DNA from 3 places in the Shinella sp. R2-11 genome. Region 1 is predicted to be linked to each of the others. Evidence: riboswitches for the same ligand, from Rfam matches in the RefSeq annotation. Region 1 holds a riboswitch; each other region holds the start of a gene.
The links. A riboswitch is a leader RNA that binds a small molecule or an ion and turns the genes downstream of it on or off. The one in region 1 is predicted to bind thiamine pyrophosphate.

Region 1 (6,785 bases):
CGTCGCGGCGGCGATCTCCTGTTCCTCGCCGTTGATGATGAGGGTCATGATGCCTTCCTTTCGAATTGCCTCTGGCGAAGGAGGATGTGGGCGACCTCGCCGGCCATGGCGGGCGCCAGCAGGAAGCCGTGCCGGTAGAGGCCGTTAACATGGATGGTCTCGCCATCCTCGCTCACGCGCGGGAGGTTGTCGGGATAGGCCGGGCGGATGCCCGCGCCGGTCTCCGCGAGCCGTGCCTCGCCGAAGGCCGGGTGCAGGGCATAGGCGGCGTTCAGCAGCTCCATAAGCGAGCGGGCGGTGACGGGGCCGGCGTCGTCGCTCTCGATCATCGTCGCGCCGACCATGAAGCGGCCCGCCTCCCGCGGCACGATATAGATCGGGTGGCGGGGGTGGAGCAGACGGACGGGACGTGACAGGCGGATCTCGCCGGTTTCGAGGACGAGCATTTCGCCGCGCACACCCCGTAGGCCCGGCAGGCGGCCGATCCGCGCCGCGCCGGTGCAGTCGATCACCCGGTCATGGCCGCCGGCCTTGCCGCCCGCGCCGAAGAGGAAGCGCATGCGCGCCTCCTCGAGGCTGGCGGTGAGCGCCGCCAGCGCCTGCCGCGGATCGAGATGAGCCTCCTCGCGGAAGAACAGCGCCCGGCGGAAGCGGCCGGCAAGGTCCGGTTCCAGCGCGGCGATGGCCGGCTCGTCCAGCCATTCCCAACCGCTCGTCCGCCCGGCGAAGCGTTCGAGCTCGCCGGCATCGCGGCCGGCCGCGACGACCAGCGTGCCCTTGCGATGCACATGGCCGGGGAGCGCGGCTTCCCACCAGTCGGCGGCAAGGCGGCCGAGCGCCAGCACCTGTTCCTCGGCGCTTTCCCGCTCGCACCAGGGCGCGAGCATGCCGCCGGCAAAGCCGGAGGCGCCGAGGCCCGCCCTTTCCCGGCTTTCCGAAATGGTGACGTCGAAGCCGTGGCGGTAGAGCTGCCAGGCGGTGGCAAGGCCGGCGACGCCGGCGCCCTTGACGAGGATGCGCATGGTCATTCTCCCGAAAGCGGCATATAGAGGTCGCCGCCCTCGCGGAATTTCGCCGCCATGGCCTCAAGCCCCTCCTTCTGCGCCTCGGCGCGGATATCGTGCGAGATGCGCATGGAGCAGAATTTCGGGCCGCACATGGAGCAGAAATGCGCCACCTTGTGCGCCTCCTTGGGCAGCGTTTCGTCGTGGAAGGCGCGGGCCGTCTCCGGGTCGAGCGAGAGGTTGAACTGGTCCTCCCAGCGGAACTCGAAGCGGGCGCGCGACAGCGCGTCGTCGCGGATCTTCGCGGCCGGGTGGCCCTTGGCGAGGTCGGCGGCGTGGGCGGCGATCTTGTAGGTGATGACGCCGACCTTCACGTCGTCGCGGTCGGGCAGGCCGAGATGTTCCTTGGGCGTGACGTAGCAGAGCATGGCCGTGCCGAACCAGCCGATCATCGCCGCGCCGATGCCGGAGGTGATGTGGTCGTAGCCGGGGGCGATGTCCGTCGTCAGCGGGCCGAGCGTGTAGAACGGGGCCTCGCCGCAGGTCTTCAACTGCTTGTCCATGTTCTCCTTGATCTTGTGCATCGGCACATGGCCGGGGCCTTCGATCATGACCTGGCAGTCCTTCGCCCAAGCGATCTGCGTCAGTTCGCCGAGCGTTTCGAGTTCGGCGAACTGCGCGGCGTCGTTGGCATCGGCGATCGAGCCGGGGCGCAGGCCGTCGCCGAGGGAGAAGGTGACGTCATAGGCGCGGGCGATGTCGCAGATTTCCTCGAAATGCTCGTAGAGGAAGCTCTCCTTGTGGTGATGCAGACACCACTTGGCCATGATCGAGCCGCCGCGCGAGACGATGCCGGTGACGCGGTTCACGGTCAGCGGGATGTAGTGCAGCCGCACGCCGGCATGGATGGTGAAATAGTCGACGCCCTGTTCGGCCTGCTCGATCAGCGTGTCGCGATAGACCTCCCAGGTCAGGTCCTCGGCGATGCCGTTCACCTTCTCCAGCGCCTGGTAGAGCGGCACGGTGCCGATGGGGACCGGCGAGTTGCGGATGATCCATTCGCGGATATTGTGGATGTTGCGGCCGGTCGAAAGGTCCATGACCGTGTCGGCGCCCCAGCGTATGGCCCAGACCATCTTCTCCACCTCCTCCGCCATGGAGGAGGTGACGGCGGAATTGCCGATATTGGCGTTGATCTTCACCAGGAAGTTCCGGCCGATGATCATCGGCTCGGCTTCCGGGTGGTTGATGTTGGCGGGGATGACGGCGCGGCCGCTCGCCACTTCCTGGCGGACGAATTCCGGCGTCACGTAATCCGGGATATGTGCGCCGAAACTCTCGCCGTCGCGAGCAAGCGCCTCTTTCGCGGCCTTGCGGCTGAGGTTTTCGCGGATGGCGATGAATTCCATCTCGGGCGTGACGATGCCGGCGCGGGCATAGGCGAGCTGTGTCACCGCCTTGCCGTTCGCCGCGCGGCGCGGGCGGCTCAGCACCGGGAATTCCGGCGTCAGGCGCTCGCCGGTGGCAAAGCCGTTGTCCTCGGGGCGGATGTGGCGGCCGTCATAGGCCTGCGTGTCGCCGCGGGCGGCGACCCAGCCTTCGCGAAGGCGCGGCAGGCCGCCCTCGATGGCAACGACATGGGCGGGATCGGTATAGGGGCCGGAGGCGTCGTAGACGATGACCGGCGGCTCGCCGGAGGTCGGGTGCAGGGCGATCTCGCGCATCGGCACGCGGATGTCCGGGTGCAGCTCACCCGGAATGTGGATCTTCCGCGAGGCGGGAAGGGCGCCCGTCGTGACGGTCGGGGTGAGTTTCTGGGCGGCAATATTCATCGTGAGGCTCCAAGTTTTCGTTTGGAGACCCAGTCCTGGAGCCGGAATGATGGAAGGGCGCGGGAGACGGAATCCGGGTTGCGGATTGCCTGCCACAGCGCTTGCACCGTCCCTACGCCAGTATGAACTGGATCAGGTTCAACGGGTCACTGCGCTGCGAATGCCAGCAGTATCTCAGCCCCTTGTCGGGACCCCCCTGGTGAATGTCTCAAGCAAAGACGCTGCGTGGAGATTTGTCAACGGGGTAATTTGCGTAAGTTATCTCTTACGTTTTGTTGCGCCGCATTCTGTCTTTTCCTGCGTCATGCTCGGGCCTGTCCCGAGCATCTGCCAACGTCCCGGGTTTTGATGCTTTGGTAGATCCTCGGCTCAAGGCCGAGGATGACGACGGTGAGTGTGGAGCGGTTGATGGCAAAAAGAAACGGCGGGGTATTGCCCCGCCGTTCCCTTCTAGCCGCTGATTAAGAGTCAGCTGCTCTAACGACTATTCGCGCTCGCCCGTGAAATTCAGCAGGAGCTGGAAGATGTTGACGAAGTTGAGGTAGAGCGACAGTGCGCCGAACACGGCCATCTTCTGCTGCGACTCGTGGCCGATATTTTCCGCATACTGTTCCTTGATGTTCTGCGTGTCCCAGGCGGTGAGGCCGACGAAGACGAGGATGCCGATCACCGAGACGGCGAATTGCAGGGCGCTGGAGCCGAGGAAGATGTTGACGATGGAGGCGATGATCACGCCGATGAGGCCCATCATCAGGAACGAGCCGAACTTCGAGAGATCGCGCTTCGTTACGTAGCCGTAGAGGCTGGTGGCGCCGAACATGGTGGCGGCGATGAAGAAGGTGCGGGCGATGCTCATGCCGGTGAAGACGAGGAACACCGAGGCGAGCGACAGGCCCATGACGGCGCAGAAGGCCCAGAAGGTCATCTGCGCGGCGCTGGCCGACATCGTCTGGATCTTGAACGAGAAGAACAGGACGAAGGCGAGCGGCGCCAGCATCACCACCCATTTCAGCGGCGAGGAGAAGATCGGCACATAGAGCGCCGGCGTCGAGCCGACGACGAAGGCGATGAGGCCGGTGATGACGAGGCCTGCGCCCATGTAGTTGTAGACGCGCAGCATGTGCTGGCGCAGGCCCTCGTCGAAGAGGGCGGCGGACTGCGCCTGGGCGCCGTAGCCGAAACGCTGTTGTACGGGTTCCATCGAGAATCTCCTTCGGTCTGGAAGTGGTTGATCAGTAGAGCGTGCGGGAAAGGTCCCGCGCGGTGCCCGCCAGGTCGTCGGCCTTGCGGCTTTCCGACACCAGCGCATAGGCGACGTCGCCGATCTGCCAGTAGGCGGCGCGGGCATTGTCGGCATGGAAGACGAGGACGTGCTGCACGGCGAAGGAGCCGGGGCGCACGGCGAAGAGCGAAATGCGCTCCCCCTTTACCGGCTCCAGCACCAGCTCGACGCTCGGGCCGTAGGCGGAGGGGAAGACCTGCGTGTCGATGACGGTCCAGCCCTTGGGCAGGTCCGGCAGCACGATGGCCGTTGCCGAGCGGATCTCCGCCGGGTCGAAGGTCTCGATTTCCGGCTGCGAGGTCATGCTGTCGCGCAGCAGCGTCGTCCGGTGCGCGCGCACGGCCTCCTCGACGAAGGCGGGCGGCGGCGTGGAGGCGACGACCTGCGTCGCGCCGAAGGGCCCGAGCGCCGCATGGGCGACCCAGCCCGCCGCGATGAAGAGGGCGATGGTGGCGGCCCGGCGGAAGACGGAGAAGACGCGACGATGCGACAGCGCCCGTTCCAGAAGCCGTGCGGCCTCGCGGGTTTCCTGCCGCGTCACCGTGCGGTGGTCGGCAAGCGCGACGCGCAGTTCGTCGCGCACGCGCAGGTCCTTCATGATCTGCGCGGCCACTTCCGGCCGTTCGGAGAGATAGGCTTCGACCTCGATGCGCCGGCCGACGGCGAGCTGGTCGTCGACATAGGCGTTGAGGTCAGTTTCGAGGATGGGGTCATTGCTTGTCATCGCCGGTGCCTCCGACAATCCTGAGATGGGTGACGGGTGCGCCGCTCTGTTCGAAGCTGCGCAGCCGCTGGCGGGCGCGGGCGACGCGCGACATCAGCGTGCCGACCGGAATGCCGAGCGTATCGGCGGCCTCCTGATAGGAAAGCTCCTCGATGGCGACGAGATGCAGCGCCTCGCGCTGTTCTTCCGGCAGGCCGAAGAAGGCGTTGCGCAACTGGGTGAGCCGCACCGAATGATCCTGGTTGGCCGGCGCGGAGGTCTCCGCGATCTCGGCCGCCGCATCGTGGCGGCGCTCCTGCGAGCGGCGTTGGCGCAGGCGGTCGATATGGGCATTGTGCAGGATCGACATCAGCCAGTTGCGGACATTCGCGCCGGTGCGGAAGGTCGACTGCCGTTCATAGGCTTTCACCAGCGCGTCGTGCACGAGGTCTTCCGCCTCGTCCGGATTGCGGACGAGCGACAGGGCGTAGCGCCTCAGCGCCGCAAGCTGTCCGATCACGTTGAAGCCGGGTGTCTTTCCGTTCATGCCCCAATATACGAGCGCCGGGCGACACTCATTCCATCGCCTTGCGAAAAAAGTTCAAAGCCAGTGCAGCACGACGGCGGCGAGCGCGATGTAGCGGCCGAACTTGGCGAGCGAGACGACGAGGAGGAAGCGGCCGAAGGGCTCGCGCATGATGCCGGCCGCGACCGTCAGCGGATCGCCGATGACGGGCATCCAGCTGAGTAGCAGGCTCCACCAGCCATAGCGGCGATACCAGTTTCCGGCGCGCTCCAGCGATTTCGCGGAGACGGGAAACCAGCGGGCATCGCGAAAGCGTTCGATACCCCGGCCGAGCAGCCAGTTGATCACCGAACCCAGCACGTTGCCGATGCCGGCGACGAGGATGAGCAGGGCGGGCGTGTAGCTCTTCGATGCCAGCAGGCCGGCCAGCACCGCCTCCGACTGGGCGGGCAGGATGGTGGCGGCGACCAGGGCGGCGAGGAAGAGGCCGCCATAGGCGGCAAGCGCGCTCATCTTTGGCCGGCGACCCGGCCGCTCCGTTGTTCCCCGTTGTCCATGCCGCCTCCGCATCGGTTCGGCAGCTTCCGTAAACGGTGCCGTTTGATGGGGAAAGGGGAGGGTAATCTTTTGCGGGCGCCAGCGGCAATCGGTAGCGGCAAAGGAGCTCTGCCGCGCGATATTGGAGGCCCTGTCCGCACTATCGTTGAAACGGTCGCGAGGATCGGCGGCGGCCCGCCTGGTTCGGGCCGCCGACGCGATCGGCGCCGTGGAGGAACGGCGGCCGGCTTCAGCCGGTCAGCAGAGCGCCGACCGGTTCATCAGCATGATGTCGTTCGTGGTCAGCGTCATGCGGGACGGTTCGTCGATCTCGTCCAGCACGGCCCGCAATGCCTTGTCCAGGCAGAATTCGACGATCTCGGCATCCAGTGTCTTCGCCGATTCCAGCGCGAAGGCGACGAGACGCGCCAGCGCCATCATCTCGGTTCCCCTGTCCTCGACCTCGTTCGTTTCGATTCTCATGCCTTGCGCCCCCGCAATTTCTCAAGCCCTGCACAAAGTATAGGCGTGACGCGCCCTTTTCGCGCGTGACTCAGGCGTGACACACGCGGAATGGGAAATTGCACGTTCTACTGCGTTTTGGGTTGATGAGCGGCGGTGCGCCAGAGCGAGGTGGCCCGGAATGTCCAGCTCGCGCGTTTTACAGGGCTTTGCGGCTGGAAATCGTGGAGGGCCTGCAGCAGGGCGAGAGCATCCTCGCGCTTCCGGTTCACCGTTTCTGCATGGAAAAGTTGCAGGAAATCGCTGCGGCACGCGGCCAGTCCGGCCGTTTCCACGATCGCCGCCCAGGTCCGGTCCTTGTAGAAGAGGGCGGATGCCGCAGCGCGCAGGCTCGATATGTCAGCCTTATCAAGGGCCTGGATATCCTTCAGGCGATCCA
Region 2 (6,785 bases), on a different contig from region 1:
CGAATATGACGGCAACGTCTTCAACATTCTCGATACGCCCGGCCACGAGGACTTCGCGGACGACACCTACCGCACGCTGACGGCGGTGGACGCTGCCGTCATGGTCATCGACGCCGCCAAGGGCATCGAGCCGCGCACGCTGAAGCTCTTCGAGGTCTGCCGCCTGCGCGACATCCCGATCATCACCTTCGTTAACAAGATGGACCGCGAGAGCCGCGATCCGTTCGAGATCCTCGACGAGGTGGAGGAGAAGCTCGCGCTCGACACCGCCCCGGTCACCTGGCCGGTCGGCCGCTCGAAGACCTTCTGCGGCTCCTATCACCTCGCCGACCGCACCTTCCGCGGCTCGGACACGCAGGTCCAGCCGACGCGGATGGACGATGCGGCGGAGGTCGCCAAGCACCTGCCGGAAAACGAGCGGGACGCCTTCATCGAGGAGATGGAGCTTGCCCGCGAGGCCTGCCGCCCGTTCGACCGCGAAGCCTTCCTCGAAGGGCACCTGACGCCGGTCTTCTTCGGCTCGGCGCTCCGCAATTTCGGCGTGCGCGACCTCATCAACGCGCTCGGCGCCTTCGCGCCGCCGCCGCGCGACCAGGTGGCGGATGTGCGCAAGGTCCACGCCTCGGAAGACAGGATGACGGCCTTCGTCTTCAAGATCCAGGCCAATATGGACCCCAACCACCGCGACCGCATCGCCTTTGCCCGCGTCTGCTCCGGCATGCTGGAGCGCGGCATGAAGGTGCGCCTTGCCCGCACGGGCAAGACCATCGGCCTCTCGGCCCCGCAGTTCTTCTTCGCCTCGCAGCGCCAGCTTGCCGACACGGCCTATGCCGGTGACGTGGTGGGCATCCCCAACCACGGAACGCTCAGGATCGGTGACACGCTGACGGAAGGCGAGGCGCTGGTCTTCGAGGGGGTGCCGAACTTCGCGCCGGAAATCCTGCGCCGCGTGCGGCTGGAAGACGCCATGAAGGCCAAGAAGCTGAAGGAGGCGCTCCAGCAGATGGCCGAGGAAGGCGTCGTGCAGCTCTTCTCGCCGGAAGACGGCTCGCCGGCCATCGTCGGCGTCGTCGGCGCGCTTCAGCTCGATGTGCTGAAGGAGCGGCTTTCGGCGGAATACGGCCTGCCGGTCTCCTTCGAGATGTCGCGCTTCTCCGTCTGCCGCTGGATCTCCTCCGACAGCGCGGCCGAGCTCGACAAGTTCGTTACGCAGCGTCGCGGCGATATCGCTCGCGACCTCGATGGCGATCCGGTGTTCCTGGCGCAGGACGCCTTCTCGCTGCGCTACGAGGCGGAGCGCTATCCGGCGATCAAGATGGTCGCCATCAAGGAGTATCACGTCACCAAGGCATGACAGGCGAGGCAGCCCCTCATCCGGCCTGCCGGCCACCTTCTCCTTGGCTGCGGGGAGAAGGGGATATGCCGTGCTGTTTTCCCAAAACAATAACCGTTCGTGGGGCACGTCCCCTCTCCCGCTCGCGGGGAGCGGGCTAGGGTGAGGGGCCATCGCCAGCATTCATTTTCCGGGTGACACGCACCTCCTCATTTGCGAAAATCATCCCGAGACAGGGGCGTCCGCCGGAAGGCGGGCTGAGAAGCACCCTTTGAACCTGAACCGGATCATGCCGGCGGAGGGAGTCGAACGGGCCTCAATTCCGCTGCCCGAAGACCGCCTTCGCCCCAAGGAGGCGAAATGGCCATCGCAAACATTCTCTCGATCGCGGGCTCCGACCCGTCGGGCGGGGCCGGCATCCAGGCCGATCTCAAGACCTTCGCCGCCCGCGGCACCTACGGCATGGCCGTGCTGACCGCGCTGACGGCGCAGAACACGCAGGGCGTCTCCGGTGTGCATCTCGTGCCGCCGGCCTTCGTCGCGGCGCAGATTGCGGATGTGTTCGGCGATGTCCGTGTCGATGCCGTGAAGATCGGCATGATCGCCTCGGCGGAGATCGCCGGGGCGGTGGCGGATGCGCTTCTCCCCCATCGCGGCACGCCCGTCGTGCTCGATCCGGTCATGGTCGCCAAGGGCGGAGCGTCCTTGTTGGCCGAGGCGGCCGTCGACGCGCTGACCCGCCGCCTCCTGCCGCTCGCGACGGTGCTGACGCCGAACCTGCCGGAGGCGGCAGCGCTCCTCGGGGAGCCGGAGGCCGCCGACCGGGCCGCCATGGAAGGGCAGGCGACGCGTCTGCTCGCGTTCGGCCCCAAGGCGGTGCTGCTGAAGGGCGGGCACCTGCCGGGCGGCGAAAGCCCGGACGTGCTGGCGACGCCGGGCGGGCTGCGCTGGTACGAGGGCGTGCGGGTGCTGACGCGCAACACCCACGGCACAGGCTGCTCGCTGTCGAGCGCCATCGCCGCTGAAATCGGCAAGGGCAGGCCGCTTGCCGATGCCGTGGCGGCGGCGAAGAGCTTCATCGCCGGCGCGGTGCGATCCTCGGATGCGCTGTCGGTCGGCGCCGGCCACGGGCCGCTCCATCATTTCCATGCGCTCTGGACCTGATCCTCAGCGGTCCGCCAGCGCGAGCCTGAGGCCCATCACGCCGAGGGCGGCGGCAAAGCCCCGCTGCGTCCAGGCCATGATCCTCGGCCGGCTCAGCACCTGCTCGCGCAGGCCGGCCGCAAGCGCGGCATAGACGGCGAAGACGAGGAAGGTCAGCCCCATGAAGACGCCGCCGAGCAAGAGCATCCGCGCGGTGGCGCCGGCTGCATTCGCGGGAACGAACTGCGGCAGGAAGGCGAGGAAGAACAGCGAGAGCTTCGGATTGAGGATGTTCGTGAGAATGGCCTTGCGCACGATGCGCAGCGCCTTTTCCACCGGCTCCGCTCCGGGATCGAGCGTCCCGCTCTCCTTCAGCAGGCTCCAGGCGATAAAAAGCAGGTAGGCGACACCGATAGTTCGCAGCACCTCGAAGGCGAGGGCGCTCGCATGCAGCACGGCGGCAAGGCCGGCGACGCTGGCGAGGATATGCGGCACGATACCGAGCGTGCAGCCGAAGGCGGCGAGCAGGCCGGCGCGCAGGCCGCCGCTGATGCCGAGCGCCAGCGTATAGATCACCCCCGTGCCCGGAAGCAGGATGACGACGAGCGAGGTGATCAGGAATTCAGCGGTCATGACGGGCTCCATGCGGCTTGGAAGCGGCAGGAGACACCGGAGGCCGGGTCCCCGTCTTGAACGAAATTGCGGGCGGTCAGGCGCGGGCGGCGCGCAGGGCGCCCGGCGTATAGCCGTAGCGCCGCGTGAAGTTGCGCGTCATGTGGCTCTGGTCGGCAAAGCCCGCGTCCATGGCCGCCTCGGCAAGCGGCGTGCCGGCGGCGACCAGCCGGCGGGCAAGCTCGGTGCGCCGCTGGAGCTGGTAGGCATGGGGCGTCAGGCCCGTGGCGCGGGCGAAATCGCGCACCAGCCGGAAGCGCCCGATGCCGCATCCGGCGGCAAGCGTTTCGAGGCTGACAGCGGCGGCCGGGTCGTTGTCGAGCCGTTCGCGGGCGCGGGCCACGGCCGGCAGGGCCATGCCGTCGGGGCGGGGCGTCTCCTCGCGCAGGAGCGCGGCGAGCAGCAGGAAAAGCCGCTCTTCCGCCGCAAGCGGCGCGGCGGCGCGATCCATCAGCGCGGCGAGCGTTGCCGAGACGAGCCCGGCAATCCGCCCGTCCTCCAGCACCGGCGCATGGAATTCCCCGCGCGGGCGGCCTTCGAAAATGTCCCGCGCCGCGGCCGCGACGACGGCGGGCTGCATGTAGAGCATGCGCCAGGCGCGCGGCGCATCGCCGATCGGCGCGCCGTCATGCACCTCGCCGGGATTGACGGTGATCGTATGGCCGGCCCCGGCCTCGACCATGCCGCGCCCGCTGGCCGATCTCTGCGCGCCCCGCTCGATGACGCCGACGCCATAGGCGTCATGGCTGTGGCGGGCGAAGGAATGCCGGCTGTCGGCGAAGACGGCCTCTACGCCGGCAATGCTTGTGCTGAAAAGCTGGAAGCGCCCGGCCGCCACGGTTCAGTCCCCCGGCACGACGGGAAGCGCCGCGGTCTCGCCGACCCAATCGGCGGCGGACCTGCACCAGAACTGCCGTGTCGGCTTCAGCCCGGCGCGCTGGTTGATGCTGCCCCAGCGGATGCCCCAGGTCTTCGCGTCCTCCCCGGTGCCGGTGGTGAAGAGCGGCGAGCCGCATTCCGGGCAGAAATATTGCAGCCGCAGGCGGCCGTTCTCGGCGGTCTTGGTGTAGAGCTTCGGCGGGTTGCCGGTGAGCCGCACGGCCGTTTCGGGCACGATGGCGGTGACGCGATAGGGCGAGCCGGTCAGCCGCTGGCAATCCGTGCAATGGCAGATCAGGATCTCGCCCGGGTCGATCTCCGCCTCATAGGTCACGAAGCCGCAATGGCATTGCCCGTCGATCCGCATGAAAACTCCCTCCGCCGCAGGATACGGCGGAAGGATAGGGGCCTTTGGCCTCGCGTCAATGCGCCGGCCTGATGAAGGTGCCGTTGCGAAGCTCGCGCATCGCCTGCTGCAGCTCTTCCTGCGTGTTCATCACGATGGGGCCGTGCCATGCGACCGGCTCCTGGATCGGCTTGCCCGAGACGAGGAGGAAGCGGATGCCGTTCTCGCCGGCCTGCACCGTTACCTCGTCACCCGTGTCGAAGACGACCAGCGTGCGGTTGCCGGAAAGGTCGCGGATGTTCAGCTCCTCGCCCTGGTATTCCTTCTCCACCTTCACGCCGAAGGGCTTGGAGGCGTCGCGGAACGTGCCGGAGCCGGCGAAGATATAGGCGAAGGCCGAGCGATAGGTATCGACCGGCAGCCGCTTCGTCTTGCCGGGCGGCACGGAGATGTCGAGATAGACCGGCTCGGCGGCGATGCCGTCGACCGGACCTGTCCTGCCCCAGAAGCTGCCGGCGATGACGCGCGCGGCCGTGCCGTCGTCGTCGACGACCACGGGAATGTCGGCGGACTTGATATCCTGGTAGCGTGGCGCGGTCATCTTCAGCGACGAGGGCAGGTTGGCCCAGAGCTGGAAGCCGTGCATCCTGCCGGCGAAATCGCCGCGCGGCATTTCCTGGTGCAGGATGCCGCTGCCGGCGGTCATCCATTGCACGTCGCCGGCGCCCATCACGCCATGATTGCCGAGGCTGTCGCCATGCTCGACGGAGCCGGCCAGCACATAGGTGATGGTCTCGATGCCGCGATGCGGATGCCAGGGGAAGCCGCGAACGTAATCCTCGGGATCGTCGTTGCGGAAATCGTCCATCATCAGGAAGGGGTCGGTCATCGATGGATCGCCGAAACCGAAGACCCGGTGCAGCCTGACGCCGGCGCCTTCCATGGCGGGGCGGGCGATGCTTTCGTGTTTCACGGGGCGTATGGACATTGCGAGGTCCTTTCGACTGGGTTGCTTGGAGCCCTTATACGCCTCCGCCATTGTTCACGAAATCGGGCCGGATCGAAACGCAGTGTTCACAAGATCGGCTTTTCTGTAGGTCGCCGGTCTCGCAATGGCACGCATGGCCCGCGCCATTTACTTTCGTTAACGCATTATTACCCATTTCCATTGAGAATCCGGCCTATGCCATGGTTAATGCGTCGCGGCCGTCAGCGGGTCGCGCCGGTCCTCTCAGAGCGGGAATAGCATCATGTGCCGTTGGGCAGCCTATCGCGGAGAGCCGCTTTTTCTCGAGGAACTGGTGTCCTCACCCGCCCATTCGCTGATCGAGCAATCCCACTGTGCCACCCGCGCCAAGACGGCCACCAACGGCGACGGCTTCGGCATCGCCTGGTACGGCGACCGCCCGGAGCCCGGCCGCTATCGCGATATCCTGCCTGCCTGGTCGGACTGCAACCTCAGGAGCATCGCCCGGCAGGTCCGCTCGCCGCTTTTCCTCGCCCATGTGCGCGCATCGACCGGCGGCGGCACGCGGCGCGACAACTGCCATCCCTTCGTCCACGGCATCTGGACCTTCATGCACAATGGCCAGATCGCTGATTTCGAGCACCTGCGCCGCCCGCTCGAAACCATGCTCGACAACGACCTCTACAATGCCCGCACCGGCTCGACGGATTCGGAGCTGCTGTTCCTGCTGGCGCTGCAATTCGGCCTGGAGCGCGATCCGCTCGGTGCCATGGCCGAGGCCATCGCCTTCGTCGAGCGCCTTGCCGCGCATCTGGAGCGCAAGGTGCTGGTGCGCTTCACCGCGGCCTTTTCCGACGGCAGGCAGCTCTATGCCGTGCGCTACGCGACGGATTATGCGGCCCCCACGCTCTACGCCGCGCCGATGGGCGAGACGGGCGGCTATTGCCTCGTCTCCGAGCCGCTGAACGACGACACGGAAGCCTGGGTGGAAATCCCCGACGGCAGCGCCGTCGTGCTCGGGGAAAACGGGGTGGACGTGCGCATCTTCTCGCCCGCCGGCCGGCCGGCGAGCACGATGGATGCGGGGCTCGCCCTCGTCAGCTGAGCCGTTCGGCGATCCAGCCGGCAAGGCGCCCGGCGACCTCGTCCTTGGATAGATCCGGCCACTCTTCGATGCCGGCGGCGGTGATCAGCTTTACGCTGTTGCGCATGCCGCCCATGATGCCGGTCTCGGGCGAGACATCGTTGGCGACGATGAGGTCCGCACCTTTCTTCTGAAGCTTCGTCCGGCCGTTGTCCTCGACATCCTGCGTCTCGGCGGCAAAGCCGACGACGACCTTCGGCCGCTGCGCGTGGTGGCCAACCGTCTTCAGGATATCCGGGTTCTCCGCCAGCATCAGCGGCGGCGGGCCTTCGCCCGGCTTCTTCTTGATCTTCTCCGTGTT
Region 3 (6,785 bases), on a different contig from region 1:
CCGAAACAGCCGTCAGCGCGCCGGTGATGCGGGCGACGAGGCGCTCGGTCTTGGCGTCCTTGTATTCGCCGCCGTAGCTCGCCACGATGCGCGGATGCTCGCGGGCACCCATCTGGGCGCGCGGATCGTTCTTCTGCACCTCTTCGACGATCTGCGGATTGGAAGAGGGCGAGATCGTCGGCTCATAGCTCTGCTCGATGAGCGACTGGCAGCCCGAAAGCAGCGTGCCCGCGAGCAGCAGGGCCGCGACGGACCTCACGACCCCGCGCCCGGATACCATTGCAGCTCCCTGCGTCGCTTTCGCCATGTCTCTTGCCCAAGCCCCTGAATGGGTTCGCGCCCGTGCCACAGCCTTCGGCCGCAGCGCGAGCGCGCATCGTCGCGCCTTCGAACGGATGAGATAGACGCGCCATACCCGGCCGGCAACTCCCGATTCGACAAACGGTTTTCCTGTGGCTCCGGTGACACAGGGCGGCGACCAAATTGTGGCGTCCGCCTTGGTCAAATCGCCCCGCCCCTCGCTAAATGCCGGAATGGCCGAGGAATTTTGCAACGGGAGGTGGATCGAGGCGTGCAAGGAAATCCGCCGCCGGCGCATCGAGCAGGATCGAGCCGGCCTCCAGGAACAGCACCCGTTCGGCCAGCCGGCTAATATCCTCGGGCTGGTGGGTGATGAAGAGGAGCGTGCTCTTCGTCTCGGCATGAAGCTCGGCGATGAGCCGCGCCATGTCCGCCCGCATGGCCGGATCGAGCGCGGCGAAGGGCTCGTCGAGCAGCAGGATCGGCCGGCGGCGCACCAGCGCGCGGGCGAGCGCCACGCGCTGCCGCTCGCCGCCGGAAAGCGAGCCCGGCAGGCGCTTCTCGTATCCGGCAAGGCCGACGCGGGCGAGCGCGGCGCCGATCGCCTCGCGGCCCGCCGCATCCAGCCTCAGGCCCGGATCGATGCCGAGACCGATATTGTCGGCGGCGGAAAGGTGGGCGAAGAGGTTGTTGTCCTGGAAGACGACGGAGACCGGCCGCTCCGCCGGATCGCGGCCGGCCATGTCCTTGCCGAACAGCGCGACGCTGCCGCTTGCCGGCTTCTCGAAGCCGGCGATGACGTTGAAGAGCGTCGACTTTCCCGCGCCCGAGGGGCCGGCGACGGCGACGGCGGCCCCTGCCGGAATGGCGCAATCGAAGGCGAGGCGCTTTTCCGCGAAGCGCACGGTGACGTCGGCAAGGGAAATGGCGGGATCAGGCATCGGAGCCGGGTCTTTCGGTTTGGCGCTCGGCGGCGGTCGAGGGCAGCGTCAGCAGCAGGCATAGCACGCCGAGGATCAGCGCGATGCCCGCGGCATCGGCTGTGCGGTAGCTCGCCATGCGGGAATAGAGCAGCCAGGGCAGCGTGACGAAGCCCTCCGCGCCGAAGATGGCGACCGCGCCGAGATCGCCGAGCGACAGCGCCATGGCGAAGGCGAAGGCGGCTAGGAAGGGTTTCTTCAGCGCCGGCCAGTCGATGCGCAGAAAACGCCGCCAGCCGGTGACGCCAAGGCTGAGCGCGAGGCGCGCGGTGCGGGCAAGATGCGTGCGGTAGGCGGGCTCCAGCACGCGGATGACGAAGGGCAGCGCCATCAGCGCATTGAGCACGGTGACGACGAAGGGCGCGAAGCGGCCCGTCTCGCCGAAGGTGCGCAGCATCAGGAACCAGCCGGTGGCAACGACGACCGGCGGCACGAGCAGGATCAGCGAGCCGACCGCCGGCAGCGCGCGGCCCATCAGCCGCGTCGCCGCCCCGCCGTCGCCGCTTTCGGCAAGGCGCGGCACCAGCACGACGGGAAGGGCGACGGCAAGGCTGAGGGTGGCGGAGGCGAGCGAGATGGCAAGGCTGGTGGCAAGCGCGCGGTGGAGCTGCGCATCAACCGCCAGCCGGCCGAAATCGGCGGCAAGGCCGGAGACGAGGGTGGCGGCGAGCGGGGCGGCGGTGAAGAGCGTGAAGAGGAGGATGACGAGGCCATCCGGGACGCGCCGCCTGCGGCCGTCGAAGCGGCGGATGGCACGGCCGGCGGTCATGCCTTCCTCCGGCGGGCGGCCGAAGAGCGAGATGAGCCAGAGCAGCGCCGCCGTCACCGCGATCTGCAGGAAGGCGAGCAGCACGGCGCGCTGGGGATCGAAATCGAAGCGCAGCGCCTGGTAGATCGCAACCTCGATGGTGGTGGCCGCAGGTCCGCCGCCGAGGGTGAGCACGATGGTGAAGCTCGTCGCGCAGAGCATGAAGACGAGGCCGGCGATGCCGGGCAGCACGCGGCGGATGACCGGCCATTCGATGAGCCGGAAGACCGCGCCGCCACTCATGCCGAGATTGGCCGAGGACAGCCAGTATTCCGGCGGGATGCGATCCAGCGCGGCGAGCAGGAAGCGCGCGGCGAGCGGCAGGTTGAAAAAGACATGGGCGATGAGGATGCCGGCGAGCCCGTAGACGCTGACCGGGCTTTCGAGGCCGGCAAGGCGCAGCAGGTCGTTGACGACACCCTGCCGCCCCCAGATCCCGACGACGCCGAGCGCGGCGACCAGCGCCGGCAGGCCGAGCGGCACGACGGAGAGGCGGATGATCCAGACGCGGCCGGGGAAGGTCCGCTGCCTTGCAAGCGCGCGGGCGACGGGGATGGCGAAGAGGACGGAGAGCAGCGTCGAAAGCGCCGCCTGCATCAGCGTGAACCGCGCGACGCGGCCGATATAGGCGTCGAGCAGCGGCGCGCCGCCGCCGCCCGCATGGCCAAGCAGCACGGCGGTCGCCGCGCCGACGAAGACGAGCACGCCGCCGAGGGCAAGGCCCCCGGCGATATCGAGCGTCCGTCGTTCGGCGCGGGCGAAGATCATCTTATTTCGCGCTCATCGCGCCGAGCCATTCGTCGATCCAGGCCTTGCGGTTCGCCGCGACCTCGTCCGACGACATGAGGAAGGTCTTTTCCGGCTTCACCAACGCGTCGAAGGCAGCCGGCAGCGGATCGCGGGTCTTGGCGGCCGGCATCATCCAGTTGGTTTCCGGGATGATCGACTGGAAATCCGGCCCCGTCATGAAGGTGAGGAACTGCCGGGCGAGGTCCTTGTCATGGGAAGTACGCGTCAGGCCGGCGACCTCGATCTGGATGTAATGGCCCTCGGAGAAGGCGGTGGCCTTGTAGCGCTCGGTGTTCTCCGCGATCATATGATAGGCCGGCGAGGTCGTGTAGGAGAGCACCATCGGCGCCTCGCCCTTGGTGAAGAGGCCATAGGCTTCCGACCAGCCGGGGGTGACGGTCAGCACGCGGTCCTTGAGCTTGGCCCAGGCTTCCGCGGACTTGTCGCCATAGACGGACTTCACCCAGAGCAGCAGGCCGAGGCCTGGCGTCGAGGTGCGCGGGTCCTCGATGACGATCTTCTGCGACGGGTCGCCCTCGACCAGCTCCTTGAGGCTCGTTGGCGGGGTCTTCAGCGCCTCGGTGTCATAGACGACGGCGAAGTGGCCGTAGTCGTAAGGCAGGAACGTATCGTCGGAGAAACCGCCCGGAACGGTGAGGCCTTCCGGCTTCAGGCCGTGCGGCTCGAAGAGGCCGGTCGCCTTGGCTTCCGAGATCAGGTTGGTGTCGAGGCCAAGCACCACGTCGGCCTTCGTGCCCTCGCCCTCCAGCTTGAGGCGGGTCAGCAGTTCCACGCCGTCGGCGACGCCGACCCATTCGACCTTGCAGCCGCAGGTCTTCTCGAAGGTCTCCTTAACCTTCGGCCCCGGGCCCCATTCGGCAACGAAACTCTCATAGGTGTAGACGGTCAGCGTCTTTTCCTGCGCGAAGGCGGGAAAGGCCAACGATACGGCGAGCGCCGCGATGGAAGAAAGAAATGCCGTGCGCATCAGCGCCTCCTTGTCTGGTCACAAACGGGAATAGGGCGCTGGATTGAGCCGTCTAATCCCTCCGCCGGTACGAGCCGGATCAGGTTCTTCGGGTTGGCAAACGCCTCTCAGCCGGCAGGTCGGAACCTGCGGGGCACCCCGTTAGAGCGGAAGAAGGCATAATCCCGTGCGCTTCGGCGCGCAAGGGGTGGAGGCGGAAACCGTGCGGCGTCAGCCCTCCACGGTTGGGGTCGTGCATCGAGGCTGCCCCTCACCCTAGCCCTCTCCCCGCAAGCGGGGAGAGGGGACTTGCCCCACGCGATATTTGAGATTCGGGAAAACGGCGCGGCATATCCCCTTCTCCCCGCTTGCGGGGAGAAGGTGGCCGGCAGGCCGGATGAGGGGCGAACGCTCCCGCGATTACCCTACCCTTTTGAGAGTTATCAGCCGCCCGCAGCGGGCGTCCCAAGCGCCTTCTCGATCGCCGGATAGAGCCCGTCTTTCAAACTCTTGTCATCGAACGGACCGACCCGCTTGTAGAGGATCGTCCCATCCGGCCCGACGAGGTAGGATTCCGGGATGCCGTAGACACCCCAGTCGATCGCCATCTTGCCGACGGGATCGAGGCCGATGGCCGAGAAGGGATTGCCGAGCTCGCCGAGGAAGCGTAGCGCATTCTCGCTGCCATCCTTGTAGTTGACGCCGACGACCGTGATGCGCGGGTCCTTCGACAGCGCCAGGATGACCGGGTGCTCCTGCCGGCAGGGCACGCACCAGGAGGCCCAGAAATTGACGAGCGTCAGCTTGCCCGCGGCCGTTTGCGCCGTCAGCGCCGGGACGGGCGCGCCGTCTTTGGTGGCGCCCGCAAGCGGATCGAGATCGCGGAACGGCGCCTTGGTGCCGATGAGCGCGGAGGGGATTTCCGAGATGTCGCGGCCGGAATTGAGCTGGGTCCAGAAGATCAGCGCCAGGCCGAGGAAGACCGCGAGCGGCAGCGCGGCGAGGATCAAGCGCGTGCGCTTGCCCGCGCCCTCGGCATTGCCCTCGTTCTCGCTCATGGATTGCCCTCGCTGTGCGCGGAGCGGCGGCGGATGCCGGCGGCTTCGAGCTGCTCGATCTCGCGGCGGCGGCCGCGATGGTCGATGAAGACCCAGAGCACGAGGCCGAGCGTGACGGCGAAGGCAGCGATATAGGACACCGCGACGTAGAAGGTATGGCTCATGCGGCGCCTCCCGCGCGGCCGGCGACACGGGCCGCATGGCGGCGCAGCACCGCGATGCGGCGGCGCAGGATCTCGTTGCGCATGGCAAGGATATGCAGCGTGAAGAACAGCATGGTGAAGGCGACGGCCATGATGATGAGCGGCCAGAGGAATTCCGGGTCGATGGTCGGCCCGCCCATGCGGATGACGCTCGCCGGCTGGTGCAGCGTGTTCCACCACTCGACCGAGAACTTGATGATCGGGATGTTGACGAAACCGACGAGGATCAGCACGGCGCTGACCTTGGCGGCGCGCGTCGGGTCATCCATGGCGCGGCCGAGGGCGATCAGGCCGAGATACATCAGGAAGAGCACGAAGACGGAGGTGAGCCGCGCGTCCCACACCCACCAGGTACCCCACATGGGCTTGCCCCAGAGCGAGCCGGTGATGAGCGCGACGAGCGTGAAGCAGGCGCCGATGGGCGCGGCGGCCTTGGCCGAGACGTCGGCGAGCGGATGGCGCCAGACGAGCGTGCCGAGTGCGGAAAGCGCCATGACCGAATAGCACATCATCGAGAGCCAGGCCGCCGGCACATGCACATACATGATGCGCACCGTTTCGCCCTGCTGGTAATCGCCCGTCGTCGTGAAGGAAAGGTAGAGCCCCACCGCAAAGAGACAGAGCGTCAGCCCGGCAAGCCACGGCCAGACGATGGCGACCAGCGCCAGGAACCGCGTGGGATTGGCGAGGTCGCTGAATTTTCGGATGGCAAGGCTCGGTTCGCTCATGATGGTTCTTTAACGCGGAAGCACCCGGTCTTCAATTGATCTGCCGCAATCACTTTCCTGTCAGTCGCTCGAAAGACGAAGCGCCGCAGCCGCCGCGACGGGACCGATGACGGCAAAGGCGAGGTTGAGCGCGACGAGGATGAGGAAGGGCGGCAGGAAGGGCGCCGGTTCCTGGATCGCCGCATAGACCGCACTCACCCCGAAGATCAGCACGGGAATGGCAAGCGGCAGGACGAGGATCGAGACGAGCAGCCCGCCGCGCGGCAGCGCCACCGCCACCGCCGCACCCGCCGCGCCGATGAAGGTGATGGCGGGCGTGCCGGCCAAGAGCGTCAGCGTCGTCGCGCCGATGGCGGTCTCGTCCATGTTCATGAAGAGGCCGAGCAGCGGCGAGGCGATGACGAGCGGCAGGCCGGTCGCGAGCCAATGGGCGAGGCACTTGACGAAGACCGTCAGCACCAGCGGCGTCTCCTGCATCAGGAGCAGGTCGAGCGAGCCGTCCTCGCGCTCGGCCTGGAACAGCCGGTCGAGGCCGAGGAGTGAAGCGAGCAGCGCGCCGATCCAGAGGATGGCGGGGCCGATGCGGGCGAGGAGATTGAGGTCCGGCCCGACGCCGAAGGGGATGACGGCGACGACGGTCATGAAGAAGAGGACGCCGACCAGGGCGCCGCCGCCGGCGCGCACGGAGAGCTTGAGGTCGCGGAGGAGGAGGGCGATCATGCGACGATCCTCCGGAGTCGAGGGCTTGGCGCACCCCCCTCTGCCCTGCCGGGCATCTCCCCCACAGGGGGGGAGATCGAATCGTGGCACGGTCTCGCCCAAAGCAGATGGTGTGAATTACGGGATACCCCTGCTCCCAGCCAATCTCCTCCCCTGTGGGGGAGATGCCCGGCAGGGCAGAGGGGGGTAGCCACGGACACGTCCATCACCACACATCCTCCATCATCCCGGC

Region 2: another riboswitch for thiamine pyrophosphate. It lies ahead of thiD (bifunctional hydroxymethylpyrimidine kinase/phosphomethylpyrimidine kinase); the one in region 1 lies ahead of thiC (phosphomethylpyrimidine synthase ThiC).
Region 3: another riboswitch for thiamine pyrophosphate. It lies ahead of thiB (thiamine ABC transporter substrate binding subunit); the one in region 1 lies ahead of thiC (phosphomethylpyrimidine synthase ThiC).

Annotation. Positions count from the first base shown of each region.
Region 1 covers NZ_JBVAPC010000010.1:8,429-15,213, reverse strand. The annotation lists gene thiS (sulfur carrier protein ThiS) at 1-48, opposite strand, end outside; gene thiO (glycine oxidase ThiO) at 45-1,022, opposite strand; gene thiC (phosphomethylpyrimidine synthase ThiC) at 1,025-2,836, opposite strand; TPP riboswitch at 2,928-3,044, opposite strand; gene ACZ1A1_RS21675 (Bax inhibitor-1/YccA family protein) at 3,321-4,037, opposite strand; gene ACZ1A1_RS21670 (anti-sigma factor family protein) at 4,069-4,842, opposite strand; gene ACZ1A1_RS21665 (sigma-70 family RNA polymerase sigma factor) at 4,829-5,368, opposite strand; gene ACZ1A1_RS21660 (YqaA family protein) at 5,423-5,860, opposite strand; gene ACZ1A1_RS21655 (hypothetical protein) at 6,143-6,367, opposite strand; gene ACZ1A1_RS21650 (TfuA-like protein) at 6,475-6,785, opposite strand, start outside.
Region 2 covers NZ_JBVAPC010000007.1:91,215-97,999, reverse strand. The annotation lists gene ACZ1A1_RS17835 (peptide chain release factor 3) at 1-1,354, shown strand, start outside; TPP riboswitch at 1,558-1,654, shown strand; gene thiD (bifunctional hydroxymethylpyrimidine kinase/phosphomethylpyrimidine kinase) at 1,694-2,497, shown strand; gene ACZ1A1_RS17825 (LysE family translocator) at 2,501-3,109, opposite strand; gene ACZ1A1_RS17820 (AraC family transcriptional regulator) at 3,186-3,986, opposite strand; gene ACZ1A1_RS17815 (GFA family protein) at 3,990-4,394, opposite strand; gene ACZ1A1_RS17810 (pirin family protein) at 4,450-5,361, opposite strand; gene ACZ1A1_RS17805 (class II glutamine amidotransferase) at 5,624-6,445, shown strand; gene coaBC (bifunctional phosphopantothenoylcysteine decarboxylase/phosphopantothenate--cysteine ligase CoaBC) at 6,438-6,785, opposite strand, start outside.
Region 3 covers NZ_JBVAPC010000005.1:159,045-165,829, forward strand. The annotation lists gene ACZ1A1_RS15000 (M48 family metalloprotease) at 1-280, opposite strand, end outside; gene thiQ (thiamine ABC transporter ATP-binding protein) at 522-1,241, opposite strand; gene thiP (thiamine/thiamine pyrophosphate ABC transporter permease) at 1,234-2,856, opposite strand; gene thiB (thiamine ABC transporter substrate binding subunit) at 2,858-3,865, opposite strand; TPP riboswitch at 3,905-4,016, opposite strand; gene ACZ1A1_RS15020 (DsbE family thiol:disulfide interchange protein) at 4,288-4,902, opposite strand; gene ccmD (heme exporter protein CcmD) at 4,899-5,066, opposite strand; gene ACZ1A1_RS15030 (heme ABC transporter permease) at 5,063-5,833, opposite strand; gene ccmB (heme exporter protein CcmB) at 5,894-6,553, opposite strand; gene ccmA (heme ABC exporter ATP-binding protein CcmA) at 6,759-6,785, opposite strand, start outside.